Regions from separate parts of the Streptomyces sp. NPDC026673 genome, predicted to be linked through region 4. Evidence: riboswitches for the same ligand, from Rfam matches in the RefSeq annotation. Region 4 holds a riboswitch; each other region holds the start of a gene.

Region 1 (3,588 bases), on a different contig from region 4:
GCCTCCGGCGCCTGGATCGCCATGCACGCCGCCGACACCGCGATCGTCCGCCGGGCCCGCCGCGCGGAACCGGGGCTCTGGCTGGACTACCTCGCCGCGAAACTCGCCGCCGCCGGCGCCCCCGAGGAACACCTCGCCCCGCTGCGGGCGGTGCGCGCCGAGCGCCGCGCCCGGCCCGTACCGGGCCTGCGGCCCGCCCTCCCCGACCGCGAGATCGTCCCCGGCGAGCGGGTGCCGCTGGCCGGGCGCGCCATCCGCGCGATCTGGACCCCGGGCCACACCCCCGGCCACGTCTGCCTCTTCGAGGAGGACGGACGCCGCCTCTTCTCCGGCGACCACCTGCTGCCCGGGATCTCACCCCACATCGGCCTGTACGAGGACCCCGACGACGCGACCGTCGGCGACCCCCTGGGCGACTACCTCGACTCCCTGGAACGCGTCGCCCGGCTCGACCCCGCCGAGGTGCTGCCCGCCCACAAGCACCCCTTCACCGACGCCGGCGCCCGCGTGCGCGAGCTGCTGGACCACCACGCCGACCGCCTCGCATCGCTCCGCGCCCTGATCGCCGAGGCCCCGCGCACCCCGTGGCAGCTGGCCGAGGCCATGCAGTGGAACCGCCCCTGGGAGCAGATCCCCTTCCCCTCCCGGAACATCGCCGTCGCCGAGGCCGAGGCGCACCTGCGCCGCCTGGTCAAGCTCGGGCACGCCGAGCCCGTCCCGGGATCGGACCCGGTCGCCTACACCGCGGTGTGAGCCCGCGCGGACAGGCGGGGTGGAGCAAGGAGCGGGTCGAACGCCGAGCCCGGCGAGGCGGAGAAGGGAGACGCGGCGGTGGGGACACCTCCCGGGCCCGAAGGGCCGCGGGGGACCGCGGCGACCGACGACAACGCCGCCGGGCGAGAGCCGTCGGCACACGACCGCCACCCCGCCTGTCCGCACGGCCTCGCAGGTGGCCGTGGAGCCGCCGGTGTGAGCCAGACCGCACACGGCCGGGCACGGCACGGCGCGCGGTCCCGGCTAAGGTGTGGTCGACACACCAAGTCCAATCACGTCCGAGTGGGGGAAGCCGGTGCGAATCCGGCGCTGACCCGCAACCGTGAGCCGTCCCCGTCCGGGGAGGGCCCAGCCGGAGCACCCGCGCGGACGGGAGCGGCTCTTCCGTCGAGGTACACGGAGCCGGAGCCCGGTGCCGTGACCGCGCGCCCGCATCCGTCTGCGCGACCGCTCACCCGAAAGGCACCACCCGATGCACCTGCGCCGCACCGCCGCGGCCGCCCTGGCCGCCTTCAGCACGCTCCTCATAGCCGCGTCGCCCTCGCCGTCGCCCGCGGCGGCACCCGCCGCGCTGTACGGGGACGGCGACCCCACGTACGACGGCGTCTGGCGCCAGTCGTACGCGCTGCTGGCACTCCACGCGGCCGACACGGACCCGGCCGGGGACGCGGTGGAGTGGCTCGCCAAGCAGCAGTGCGCGGACGGCGGCTTCGCCTCCTACCGTCCCGACCCGACGGTGCCGTGCGACCCGAAGACCGAGGACACCAACGCCACCGGCATCGCCGTGCAGGCGCTCGCCGCCCACGGGCAGGACTTCGCCGTCAAGCGCGCCGCCGACTGGCTGGCCAAGGTGCAGAACCGCGACGGCGGCTGGTCCTACAACCCCGGCGGCGCCTCCGACGCCGACTCCACGGCCGTCGTCATCGGCGGCCTCAAGGCCGCGAAGACCGACGTCAAGTCCGTGACCACCGACGGCCAGTCGCCCTACGACGCGCTGCGCTCCCTCCAACTGGCCTGCGGCAAGAAGGACGGCGGCGCCTTCGCCTACCAGCCCGACCCCAAGTCCGGGGCCCTCGCGGCCAACGCCAAGGCCACCGCGGACGCCGTGCGCGGCGCCGAAGGCGCGGGCTTCGTGGTCGAGGCCCCCGGCCGCGACACCCCGGTGCGCGACGAGTGCGGCGGCGGAGCCTCCGACGCGGGCGCCGCCTGGCTCGCCCGTCAGCTCACCGCGGGCGGCAGCCACTTCGACGCCGTCACCCCGGGCTCCGACCAGAAGAACCCCGACTTCGGCACCACCGCCGACGCCGTCGTCGCCCTCGCCGCCGGCGGGCACCTCGACGCCGCCAAGGGCGGCTACAAATGGCTCGCCGCCAACTCCGACGCCTGGGCCAAGGACAACCCCACCGCCCTCGCCCAGCTCGCCCTCGCCGCGTACGCCACCGGCAACCCCATGCGGGACCACATCACGCGGCTCAGCGCCCTCGGCCCGGTCGCGCAGCAGAAGCCCGAGTCCTCGGGCGGCAGTTCGGTGTGGTGGATCGTCGGCGCCTGCCTGGTCGCCGGCATCGGCATCGGGGTGCTGCTCGCCGGCCGGAAGCACCGGCTGTGAGGCGGCCGCCCCTCACGGCGGCGGCACTCCTGACAGCCCTGCTGGCCGCCCTCGTCGCGACACCCGCGCAGGCGGCCAGCTACCGGTACTGGTCGTTCTGGCAGCGTGACACGGCCACCGGCGACTGGACGTACGCCCAGACCGGCCCCGCCCTCAGCCGCCCCGCCGACGGCAGCGTCGAGGGCTGGCGCTTCGGCGTCAGCCCCGACGCCGACTCGGCCGCCCGCCCCCGGGGAGCGGCCCGCTTCGCCGCCGTCTGCGACGGGACCCCGGCCCGGCCCGGCACCAAGCGCGTCGCGCTGCTGCTCGACTTCGGCACCGCCGCCGACGCCCCGGCCGCCCGCACCGCCTGCGCCCGCGTCCCCTCCGACGCCACCTCCGCCGACGCCCTGGCCGCCGTCGCGGCCCCGCTGCGCTACAACTCCGCGGGCCTCGTCTGCGCCATCACCGGCTACCCCGCCACGGGCTGCGGCGAGCAGGTCGCCGACGACGCCGCGCCCCCCGCCCCCGCCCCCTCCTCCGGCCCGGCGCTCGGCACGTACGGCGCCGCGGCCGCCGTCCTGGCCGTCGCCGCGGCCGCCGCCTGGCAGGTCCGCCGCCGCCGGAACGACCGCCCATGACCTCCGGTGCGACCCTGGCCCGCCCCCTGCGGGCCCTCGCCCTGTTCCCGCGGCTGCGCCCGCGCACCGGGAACGGCTCGGCCACCCCCGCCGCCCGCAGTACCGGCGCCGACGCACCACCCCGGCCGCGGCGGCGGTCGGTCCTCCCGTCCGGTGACACCCCCGGCGAACCGCGCACGGCCGGCACGACCGCCGCGCAGGTACCGGACACCCCTCCCGACCGCCGGACAGCGATACGGCGCCGCGACGGATCGGCCACCGCGGCCGCCCCCACCACCGAGGGCGCGGCGCCCACCCGTCCGGCCGTCACCCCCCGCAGCGGCGACGCGGCGGACGTACGGGCAACGCCTTCGCCCGCCCCTGGCCACCTCGCCGACGCGACGGCACGCACCCGGCGGGACGACACCCCGGGCGGCACGAACGGCCTCCGCCGCGGCACCGAAGGCGGGGACGGCTCCGGCCGTTTGCGGGCGCTGCTGCGGCGGCCGGAACGCACCGGGCAGGCCGGCGCGGGCGGCCCGCGGGCGGCGGGCCGGGCGCGGGGGCCGCACGCGGGGGCGTGGTGGCTGTGGGCACTGGGGCTCG
Region 2 (3,588 bases), on a different contig from region 4:
ATCTTCGCCAAGGCCGGCGACGCCTACTCCCAGATCAACCCGGCCACGGGCAAGCCCCGCGGATCCCTGGCACCGGGCGACACCGCCCAGTGGGCCTACGGCACCCTGGCGCTGGGCTCGGCGCTGGCGCTGTTCATGTACCCGCACTCCATCACCGCCGTGCTCTCCAGCCGCAGCCGTGACGTCATCCGCCGCAACACCACCGTGCTGCCGCTGTACTCGCTGATGCTGGGCCTGCTGGCGATGCTCGGCTTCATGGCGCTGGCCAGCGGCGTCGGGGCCGGGGTCAAGGGTTACAACGGCCAGCTGGCGATCCCGCAGCTGTTCGAGAACATGTTCCCGTCCTGGTTCGCGGGCGTGGCCTTCGCCGCGATCGGCATCGGTGCGCTGGTGCCGGCCGCGATCATGTCGATCGCCGCGGCGAACCTCTTCACCCGCAACATCTACAAGGACTTCCTCAAGCCGGACGCCACCCCCGCACAGGAGACCCAGGTCTCCAAGGTGGTCTCGCTGCTGGTCAAGGTCGGCGCCCTGGTCTTCGTCCTCACCATGGACAAGACGGTCGCGATCAACTTCCAGCTGCTCGGCGGCATCTGGATCCTGCAGACGTTCCCCGCCCTGGTCGGCGGCCTGTTCACGCGCTGGTTCCACCGCTGGGCACTGCTGGCCGGCTGGGCGGTCGGCATGATCTACGGCACCTGGGTGGCGTACGGCGTCGCGAGCCCGGCACAGAAGCACTTCGGCGGCTCCTCCGACACCATCCCGGTGATCGGGCAGATCGGCTACATCGGCCTGACCGCCTTCGTGCTCAACGTGGTGGTCACCGTCGTCCTCACCTTCGTCCTCAAGGCCCTCAAGGCCCCCGAGGGCGTGGACGAGACCGCCGAGGGCGACTTCACCGCGGACGCCGACGACCCGGGCGTCCGGAAGGACCTGCCGGTGGGCGCCGGTCACTGACCGCCGCTCCGGCCACGGATCACGGCCGCCGCCCTGGGACGGGGCGGCGGCCCGTCGTCGTGCCGTACGGGCCGGCTCCGGGCGGCGGAGGGTACGGCGGTACGGCTGCGGGCTGGTGTCCGCCCCGCGGGTGAGCCGGTGGCGCGCGGTCGCCGCGTCGCCGAAGCCGGCGCGGCCGCGACCGGCACGCCCGAACCCGTCGCTCTGTAACCGCATCGACACAACATCTGGTGGCGTCACGGACGGGCGCCACTAGATGTATGCTCAACTCCGCTGTCGCCGCAGGGGAAGCCGGTGGGAATCCGGGACTGCCCCGCAACGGTGTGCGGATGCCTTGAGGCATGCCCGCGAGTCCGAGTACCTGCCGACGGCACCGTCCGGCACGCCGCCCGGACGGTGAAGTGTCCGGGCCTCGCGGGTTGGGCCGGCGGACGCGCCGCGGCATGCCCTGCCCTGCCCTGCGTGCGCACCGTCGCTCCTCCGCGTCGCCGCCGTACGAGGGAGAGAGCACACGTGACCATCGCGCCCGCCGCACCCGCCACCGCATCGGAACCCGCCTCAACCGGAGCCGAGCTGCTGCGCGTTCTGACGGAACTGACCGCAGACCTCCCCGACACCGACCCCGGCCGGGTCGCCGCCGCCGCCCTGCGGGGCCGCAGCGCGGCGGCGGACGAGGCGGAACTGCGGGCGCTGGCCACCGAGGCCGCCGCCGGGCTGATCGCGGAGGACCCGCAGTACTCGCGGCTCGCCGCCCGTCTGCTCACCCTCGCCATCGCCGACGAGGCGGCCGGCCAGGGCGCGGTCTCGTTCTCCGCGTCGATCGCGGTGGGCCACCGCGAGGGCCTGATCGCCGACGGCACCGCCGCGTTCGTGGCCGAGCACGCCGCGCGTCTGGACGCGCTCGTCGACGGGGCGCTCGCCGGCGGCGCCGACGACCGCTTCGGCTACTTCGGCCTGCGCACCCTGCACAGCCGCTACCTGCTGCGCCACCCGATCACCCGCCAGGTCATCGAGACCCCGCAGCACTTCATGCTCCGTGTGGCCGGCGGCCTGGCCGAGGACCACTCCGTCCGCTCCGTGGACGAGGTCGAGGCGCTCTACGGCCTGATGAGCCGGCTGGACTACCTGCCCAGTTCACCCACACTCTTCAACTCCGGCACCCGGCACCCGCAGATGTCCTCCTGCTACCTGCTGGACTCCCCGCTGGACGAGCTGGACTCCATCTACGACCGCTACCACCAGGTGGCGCGGCTGTCGAAGCACGCCGGCGGCATCGGCCTGTCCTACTCCCGGATCCGCTCCCGCGGTTCGCTGATCCGCGGCACCAACGGCCACTCCAACGGCATCGTCCCGTTCCTGCGCACCCTCGACGCCTCCGTCGCCGCCGTCAACCAGGGCGGCCGCCGCAAGGGCGCGGCCTGCGTCTACCTGGAGACCTGGCACGCGGACATCGAGGAGTTCCTGGAGCTGCGCGACAACACCGGTGAGGAGGCGCGCCGCACCCACAACCTCAACCTGGCCCACTGGATCCCGGACGAGTTCATGCGCCGCGTCGACGCCGATGCCCCGTGGTCGCTCTTCTCCCCCGCCGACGTGCCCGAGCTGGTCGACCTGTGGGGCGAGGAGTTCGACGCCGCCTACCGCAAGGCCGAGGCATCGGGGCTGGCCCGCAGGACCATTCCGGCGCGCGAGCTGTACGGCCGCATGATGCGCACCCTGGCGCAGACCGGCAACGGCTGGATGACCTTCAAGGACGCCTCCAACCGCACCGCCAACCAGACCGCCGAGCCCGGCCGCGTCATCCACTCCTCCAACCTCTGCACGGAGATCCTGGAGGTCACCGACGACGGCGAGACCGCGGTCTGCAACCTCGGCTCGGTCAACCTGGGCGCGTTCGTCGTCGAGGACGGCGGCGTCGGGGAGCAAGCCATCGACTGGGAGCGGCTGGACGCCACCGTCCGCACCGCCGTCACCTTCCTCGACCGCGTCGTGGACATCAACTTCTACCCCACCTCCCAGGCCGCCGCCTCCAACGAGCGCTGGCGCCCGGTCGGCCTGGGCGCGATGGGCCTGCAGGACGTCTTCTTCAAGCTCCGGCTGCCCTTCGACTCCGCCGAGGCCAAGGCGCTCTCCACGAAGATCGCCGAGCGCATCATGCTCGCCGCGTACGAGGCCTCCTGCGACCTCGCCGAGCGCCACGGCCCGCACCCGGCCTGGTCGCAGACCCGCGCCGCCCGCGGCGTGCTGCACCCGGACCACTACGACACCGAGGAGAACTGGCCCGAGCGCTGGGAGGCGCTGCGTGCCCGCGTCGCCGCCACCGGCATGCGCAACTCGCTGCTGCTGGCGATCGCCCCGACCGCCACGATCGCCTCGATCGCGGGCGTGTACGAGTGCATCGAGCCGCAGGTCTCCAACCTCTTCAAGCGCGAGACGCTGAGCGGTGAGTTCCTGCAGGTCAACTCCTACCTCGTGGCCGACCTGAAGAAGCTCGGCGTCTGGGACACGCAGACCCGTGACGCGCTGCGCGAGTCCAACGGCTCCGTCGAGGGCTTCAACTGGATCCCCGCGGACGTCCGCGAGCTGTACCGCACCGCCTGGGAGATCCCGCAGCGCGCCCTGATCGACATG
Region 3 (3,588 bases), on a different contig from region 4:
CCGCCGGCTTCGGCGCGGTCAACGGCGACGCGGTCGTCATGAAGGTCCTCATCCCCGCGGTCTGCGCCCCGATCGTCGCCGGTGTCGCGGCGACCCTGGCGACCCGCCTGACCTACCGCATCGGCCGCCACGCGGACCCGAAGGCGACCGCCAAGGGCTACCGCGCCGGGCAGATCGCCTCGGCCGGACTCGTCTCCCTCGCCCACGGCACCAACGACGCGCAGAAGACCATGGGTGTCATCACCCTCGCCCTGATCGCCGGCAACGTCGTCGCCCCCGACTCCGACCCGCCGCTGTGGGTCATCGTCTCGGCCGGCATGGCGATCGCGCTCGGCACCTTCATCGGTGGCTGGCGGATCATCCGCACCATGGGCAAGGGCATCACCGACATCCAGCCGCCGCAGGGCTTCGCCGCCCAGACCGGCGCCGCGACCGTCATCCTGGCCTCCTCGCACCTCGGCTTCTCGCTCTCCACCACGCAGGTCTGCTCCGGCGCCGTCATGGGTGCCGGCGTCGGCCGCAAGGGCGGTGTCGTCCGCTGGAGCACCGCGGGCCGGATGTTCGTCGCGTGGGGGCTGACCCTGCCGGCCGCCGGCCTGGTCGCCGCGGGCGCCGCGCTCCTGGCCGACCAGGGTGACTGGGGCGTCGCGACGGTCGCCGTCCTGGCGCTCGCCGCGTGCACCGCGATCTGGCTCGCCTCCCGCCGCAAGCCCGTCGACCACACCAACGTCAACGACGGCCACGACGACGCCGAGGAGCCGGGCGTCATCACCACGGCCATCGCCGCAGTGATCCCGCCGCCCGCGGGCCTGACCGCCACCGCCGCCGACGTCGACCCCGCCAAGGCCTCCGCCTGACGGCGGCGCCGCACCGGCCCCGGAAGGAACCAGCACCATGCACATCGACTGGGCTGCCCTCGGCTCCGTCTTCGGCGTCAGTCTCGCCGTGACCGTCGGACTCGTCGGCCTGTTCACCCTCGGCATCGTGGGCCTGTCCAAGCGCGCCACGGCCACCGGCGAGGCGGGCACCGCCTCCGCCGGCGGCCCGACCGCCCTGGCCCGCTCCGGCGCCTACCTGTGCTTCGCGCTGTGCGCGGCGGCCGTGGCGTACGGGATCTTCCTGATCGTCTCCTGACGGTCCGGCCCCGGCTCCACGCCCCGCGACCTCGCGCGGCACCGTGTGAAGTTGACCTCAGCTCCCGGCTCTCCGGCCGTGAGCTGGGGTTTCTTCTTTTCCACAGGCCGTCGCGGTGAGTTGACGGGCCGCAGCGGGGCGTGGTGGTATCGGAACCGCCAAACGGCGGCAGGAGAGGAAGTCCGGTGCGAATCCGGCGCGGTCCCGCCACTGTCACCGGGGAGCGGACCCCCGCCCATGGCCACGGCCCGAACGAGGGGCTGGAAGGCCGGGGGTGCCGCCGATCCGGGAGCCAGGAGACTCTCGTCGCCGGTCACGTCGAACCAGGGCGCGGACCCTGAGTGAGGACTCCTGTGATGCGCGGCTCCGGCCGTTCACCCGACAGCGGCGCCGCGGCGCCGTGCGCGTTCGCCACCGGTGCCGCCCTGGGCTGGTTCGCCGACCTCGTCCTCGCCGACCCGCGTCGCGGCCACCCCGTGGCGGCGTTCGGAAGTGCCGCCGCCGGCCTCGAGCGCGCGTTGTGGGCCGACCACCGCGGCAGGGGCGCCCTCCACACGGCGCTGTGCGCCGGCGGCGCGGTGGCGGCCGCGGCCGGTCTGCAGCGCGCGGTGCGCCGCTCCGCCCCCGCCTCCGTCGTCCTGACGGCGGCTGCGACCTGGGCCGTGCTCGGCGGGACCTCGCTGGTACGGGAGGCGCGCACGATCGGCGCCGCCCTGTCCGCGGGGGACACCGCGGCGGCGCGCGCGAGGCTGCCCCATCTGTGCGGGCGCGACCCGCAGGCGCTGGACGAGGCGGAGTTGGCGCGGGCGGTCGTGGAGTCCGTCGCGGAGAACACCTCGGACGCCGTCGTCGGCGCCCTCGTGTGGGGCGCGCTGGGCGGCGTCCCCGGGCTGGTGGGCTTCCGGGCGGTGAACACCCTCGACGCGATGGTGGGTCACAAGTCGCCGAGGCACCGGCGGTTCGGCTGGGCGGCGGCCCGGCTGGACGACGTGGCCGGCTATCCCGGTGCCCGGCTGACCGCCGCGCTCGCGGTGCTGGCCGGGCCCGACCCCCGGGGTGCCTGGCGGGCCTGGCGCGGCGACGGGGCCCGGCATCCCAGCCCGAACGCGGGGCCGGTGGAGGCTTCGTTCGCGGGGGCGTTGGGCGTGCGCCTGGGGGGGACGCTTGCCTATGGCGGGCGGGTGGAGCACCGGCCCGTGCTGGGGGCGGGGAACCGGGCGGTGGAGGTACGGGACATCGAACGGGCGGCGCGGTTGTCGCGGCGGGTCGGCGCGCTGGCGCTGGCGGTCGCGGTGGGCGGGCGCCTGGCGTGGGGCGCGGTCGCCCGGAGGAGGAACGCATGAGGGGCGGGGGTCTGCTGGTCGCCGGAACGACGTCGGACGCCGGCAAGAGCGTCGTCACGGCGGGGATCTGCCGGTGGCTGACGCGGCAGGGCGTGTCCGTGGCGCCGTTCAAGGCGCAGAACATGTCGCTGAACTCGTATGTGACCCGCGAGGGCGCCGAGATCGGCCGCGCCCAGGCGATGCAGGCGCAGGCCGCGCGTGTGGAGCCCTCGGCGCTGATGAACCCGGTGCTGCTGAAGCCCGGCGGGGACCGCACCAGCCAGGTGGTCCTGATGGGGCGCCCGGTGGGAGAGATGAGCGCGCGCGGCTACCACAACGGGAGCCGCGCGGAGCTGCTGGAGACCGTCACCGGCTGCCTGGAGGAGCTGCGCGGCCGGTACGACGCGGTGATCTGCGAGGGCGCGGGCAGCCCCGCCGAGATCAACCTGCGGCAGGGCGACATCGTCAACATGGGCCTGGCGCGGGCCGCCCGGCTCCCGGTGATCGTCGTCGGCGACATCGACCGGGGCGGGGTGTTCGCCTCGTTCTTCGGGACGACGGCACTGCTGAGCCCCGAGGACCAGGAGCTGGTCTGCGGCTACCTGGTCAACAAGTTCCGCGGCGACGTGTCCCTGCTGGAGCCCGGTCTGGAGATGCTGAGCGGGCTGACCGGGCGCCGCTTCTACGGGGTGCTGCCGTTCCGGCACGGCCTCGGCATCGACGAGGAGGACGGGCTGCGGATGTCGCTGCGCGGCACCGTCCGCGAGTCGGACACGGCGCCGCCGCACGGCGAGGACATCCTGCGGGTCGCCGTGGCGGCGGTGCCGCTGATGTCGAACTTCACCGACGTGGACGCCCTCGCCGCCGAGCCGGGCGTCGTCGTCCGCTTCGTCGACCGGCCCGAGGAACTGGCCGACGCCGACCTCGTCGTCCTGCCCGGCACGCGCGGCACGGTCAAGGCCCTGGAGTGGCTGCGGCGGCGCGGCCTGGCCGACGCCCTCGTCCGCCGGGCCGCCGAGGGGCGCCCGGTGCTGGGGATCTGCGGCGGCTTCCAGATGCTCGCCGAGACGATCGAGGACGACGTCGAGTCGCGGGCGGGCACGGTCGCCGGGCTCGGCCTGCTGCCGGTGCG
Region 4 (3,588 bases):
AGGCGCCGTCGATGGTCAGGCCGAAGTCGGCGCGTTCGGAGCCGGGTCCCGCGGTGTAGTAGTGGCCCTGCTTCAGGTTCCCGTCGCTGGTGAGGTAGGCGACGCCCTTCTTCAGGTCGGGTCCGTCCCCGGCGGGGGTGCCGGGGCCGCCGGTCGGCGTGGGCGAGGTGGGCGGGTCCGTCGGCTCGTCGCTCTTCGCGGTGAGGTCGACGAGGCTCGTACGGGCCCCGGCGGCGACCGCGGGCGGCGTCGGATAAAGGGACGCGTCGGTGGCGCCCTCCTCGAAGCCGAAGCCGCCGTCGCCGAGTTGCTGCCGGGACAGCCACGCGACCGCCGTGTCGGCACGGCCGGTGTCGCCGAGGGAACGCAGGGCCTGCGAGGCCCAGGCGGTCGCGGCGATGCTGCCCGTGGTGGCGCCGGTGTAGCCCGGGAACGAGCCGTCCCCGCGCTGGGCCTTCTTCAGGTAGGCGCGGGCCTTGGCGACGGCGTCCTCGTGGCCGCCGGCCTTGTTCAGGACCAGGGCGACGAGTCCGGTGGTGGCCGGGTCGCCGTCGCAGAACTCACCGGGCCGGATGAGGATGCTGGTGACGCCGCCGTCCCGGCACTGGACCTGGGTCAGCCGGTCCACCGTGCCGGCCGGGGGAGTGACGCCCGCGCGCAGCAGGGCCAGCGCCGACAGGGCCTGGCCGTCGGTGTAGGTGGCGTTCCGGAAGTCGCCCTTGGCGGTGCAGCCGGGGGTGGGCTCGCCGGACTCGGGACCGGCCGCGCAGACGTTGTCTTCGAGGTCGCCGGTCAGGTCGTGGCCGCCGAAGTCCGCCGGGTCGCCGCCGGTGATCTCGGCCAGGAGCGCCAGACGCGCCGCGGCGGTGGCGTCGGGGGCCTCGTCTTTGCCGGCCGCGTAGGCGTAGTCGTCGGTGTGGGCGGTGAGGAACGCCGTGATCTTGTCGACGGTCTCGCTCCTGACGTCGGCGGCGGCCAGTGCGTACGCCGTTTCGGTCGTCAGAAGGAAGTTGGGGGTCTCGGCGCCGTCGTCGACGATGCGCTCGCCGTCGGTCAGCTTGCCTCTCAGCCACGTCGCGGCCGCGTCGAGGTCGACGTCGCCGGGCTCACCGGTGGGCTCGCCGGTCGGGTCCGTCGGCCCGCCTCCGCCGCCCGCGCGGACGTCGTCGGGGCTGAAGGAGGGCTTGCCGGTGGTGCCGCCGATGTCGGTGCCGCCGTAGACCCAGGCGTCGACGTCGCCGTCGTGAAGCTCGCGGGTCATGGCGCCGAACTGGCTGTAGCTCCAGTCGTCCTGGCCGGGCGAGGCGACCCAGTACGACCAGTACGCGGTGGCCGGAGGAGTCAGGAGACAGGCTTCCTTGTCCGGTGTCGGGTACTGCGTCCCCGAGTTGAACGAGTCGCGGCCGATGCGGCAGATGAAGGCCGGCCCGTCGTGCTCGGTGCCCGCGGTGGTGAACCCTCCCTCGTGAAGCAGTTCGTAGCCGGTTGTGGGGGTGAGGTCGCAGCCGCGCTCCACTGTGCCGCCGAACGGTCCGAAGTCGACGGCGACGACGGCTCCCTTCGTGGCGGTGCACTCGCCCACCGGACCGGCCGCCGCCGATGGGACGGTGAGAAACGTCACCCCGGCGCCCACCAGCAGGAACAGGGTGGCCATCAAGGCCGGCAGACGCCGTGTCCACCGCGCCCCCGCCCGTCCGTCTCTTCGACTGTCGGTCCCCACCACGGCCCCTCGTCATCGTCCCGGCACGGAACGGGTGTGGTTGAGGGGCCTCCACCGCGCGGGCAGGCCGCTGCCGGGAAAGACCGGTCGAACCACGCCGCAGTCCACGACGGCGTCTGTCGCTGAAGAACACGCTCCAGGCATTCCGGCTCGCCCGGACGGTGCCGGGCCTACGGTTGCGGGTCAGCGCCGGACTTCGACCGGCTTCCCCTGGAACAACATTGCGTATCAGCCGGATTGCAGCACGTCAGTGAATCCAGCGTCAAGGGCGCCTACTGAGCCCCTACTTGGGCAGGGGTGGCGGGTGCGACCGGTGTCGGGTAGCGTCCTGCGCTGCCGTGTGGGGGAATCCGGTGCGAATCCGGGGCTGACGCGCAGCGGTGTGGGACGGCGGGGGCCGTTCCGAGCCCGAATGCCCAGGCGGTGATGCACCCTCGGAAGCCGATCCACGCGTCCCGGACGGCGGCCACGCCCGCTGCTCCCACCTCGCGTCGCGAGGGCCCGGCACCGGGGACGGCCGGCGTCCCTCACCCCAGGAGCAGGCCATGTCCCTTGCCACGTCCTTCCGCCGCCCGGCGCTCACCGCGGCCGCCGCGCTGGGGGCGTTCGTCCTCACCGCGCAGCCGGCGCTGGCGACGTCCACCCCGGCGCAGATCGCCACCTCGAAGGCGAACGGCGTCGCCTACCTCAAGACCCTGCAGGCCGCCGACGGTTCGTACGCCGGCTCGGGCCTGTCCAACGAGTGGGCTTTCAGTGCCTTCGCGGCGGCCGGCACCGCCGCCGTCGACGTCACCCCGGGCGGCGACACCAGCAAGAACGCCAGAACCGTCTACCGGACCCTGCTCTCCACGACGACCTGGCCCTCCGCCTCCCCGGTCGTGACCGACTACGAGCGGGCGACGCTCAACGCCTACGCAGCAGGGATCGACCCGGCCCGCGTCAGCGCCTCGCGCAACCTGATCGCCGACATCTACGGCTACTGGCAGACCGCGGAGGCCGGCTACTTCGGCCCGTCGGCCAACTTCAACGGCACCGTCTTCGCGGCGCTGGCACTGGGTGGAGCCAAGACCCCGTCCGGCGCGGCGCGCATACCCCAGGCCCTGCGGGACGCGATCGTCACCCGCATCCGTGCCAACCAGCACAACGACGGCGGCTGGAACTACAGCAAGGCCGAGGGCAACCCCAGCCAGCTCGCCGCGACCAGCGACATCGACATGACCGGCGCGGCCATGGCCGCCCTGTGCGTCTCCGGGGTGCCCGCCACCGACACCGACATCGTGCAGGCCAAGGCGTTCCTCAAGAGCAAGCTCGTCGCGAACAGCGGCGCCTTCAACGCCATGTTCGGCGTCAACACCGACTCCAACGGCTGGGCCGTCTCCGGCCTGAACGCCTGCGGCATCAACCCGCAGACCGGCGACTTCCTCACCTCCATGGGCAAGACCCCGGTCGACTTCCTCATCTCCCAGCAGTTCAACCCCGGGGGAGGATTCAAGTACCTCCCGAGCGACACGTCCCCGCAGGCGTACGCGTCGATCGACGGCCTCCGCGCCGTGGCGGGCGGCGGCTTCACCGCGGCTCCGCCCGTGCCCACCACGGTCGGCGCGCCGCAGTGGGTGAGCCAGGCCTCCTTCACCTCCGGCACCGCCGGCAAGCTGGCGCTGACCGTCGACGACGGAGCGGGCAACCTCAAGGTGTGCTCCGTGGCGCTCACCCCGACCGGCACCACCACGACACTGGGTGCGGTCGTGGACGCGGCCTCGACCGCGGCCACGCCTTCCGGGTGCGTCACCTCCGTCACGCCGACCTCGGGCACGGGCACCATCACCGCGGTCAACGGCAAGGCCAACAGCGGCTCCAACACCTGGAAG

Evidence for each region. Region 4 has a riboswitch for cobalamin ahead of AB0F62_RS39185 (prenyltransferase/squalene oxidase repeat-containing protein). Riboswitches for the same ligand answer to the same signal wherever they lie in the genome.
Region 1: linked by a shared signal. The riboswitch ahead of AB0F62_RS27730 (prenyltransferase/squalene oxidase repeat-containing protein) and the one ahead of AB0F62_RS39185 (prenyltransferase/squalene oxidase repeat-containing protein) in region 4 are both predicted to bind cobalamin.
Region 2: linked by a shared signal. The riboswitch ahead of AB0F62_RS16110 (ribonucleoside-diphosphate reductase subunit alpha) and the one ahead of AB0F62_RS39185 (prenyltransferase/squalene oxidase repeat-containing protein) in region 4 are both predicted to bind cobalamin.
Region 3: linked by a shared signal. The riboswitch ahead of AB0F62_RS12120 (cobalamin biosynthesis protein) and the one ahead of AB0F62_RS39185 (prenyltransferase/squalene oxidase repeat-containing protein) in region 4 are both predicted to bind cobalamin.

Annotation. Positions count from the first base shown of each region.
Region 1 covers NZ_JBEZXR010000047.1:48,482-52,069, forward strand. Annotated here, with positions in the region: gene AB0F62_RS27725 (MBL fold metallo-hydrolase) at 1-753, shown strand, start outside; cobalamin riboswitch at 1,032-1,158, shown strand; gene AB0F62_RS27730 (prenyltransferase/squalene oxidase repeat-containing protein) at 1,247-2,383, shown strand; gene AB0F62_RS27735 (SCO2322 family protein) at 2,380-3,003, shown strand; gene AB0F62_RS27740 (CbiQ family ECF transporter T component) at 3,570-3,588, shown strand, end outside.
Region 2 covers NZ_JBEZXR010000019.1:82,906-86,493, reverse strand. Annotated here, with positions in the region: gene mctP (monocarboxylate uptake permease MctP) at 1-957, shown strand, start outside; cobalamin riboswitch at 1,172-1,341, shown strand; gene AB0F62_RS16110 (ribonucleoside-diphosphate reductase subunit alpha) at 1,471-3,588, shown strand, end outside.
Region 3 covers NZ_JBEZXR010000012.1:61,124-64,711, forward strand. Annotated here, with positions in the region: gene AB0F62_RS12110 (inorganic phosphate transporter) at 1-857, shown strand, start outside; gene AB0F62_RS12115 (hypothetical protein) at 895-1,134, shown strand; cobalamin riboswitch at 1,308-1,437, shown strand; gene AB0F62_RS12120 (cobalamin biosynthesis protein) at 1,491-2,477, shown strand; gene AB0F62_RS12125 (cobyric acid synthase) at 2,474-3,588, shown strand, end outside.
Region 4 covers NZ_JBEZXR010000107.1:14,541-18,128, forward strand. Annotated here, with positions in the region: gene AB0F62_RS39185 (prenyltransferase/squalene oxidase repeat-containing protein) at 1-1,654, opposite strand, end outside; cobalamin riboswitch at 1,838-1,982, opposite strand; cobalamin riboswitch at 2,064-2,138, shown strand; gene AB0F62_RS39190 (prenyltransferase/squalene oxidase repeat-containing protein) at 2,266-3,588, shown strand, end outside.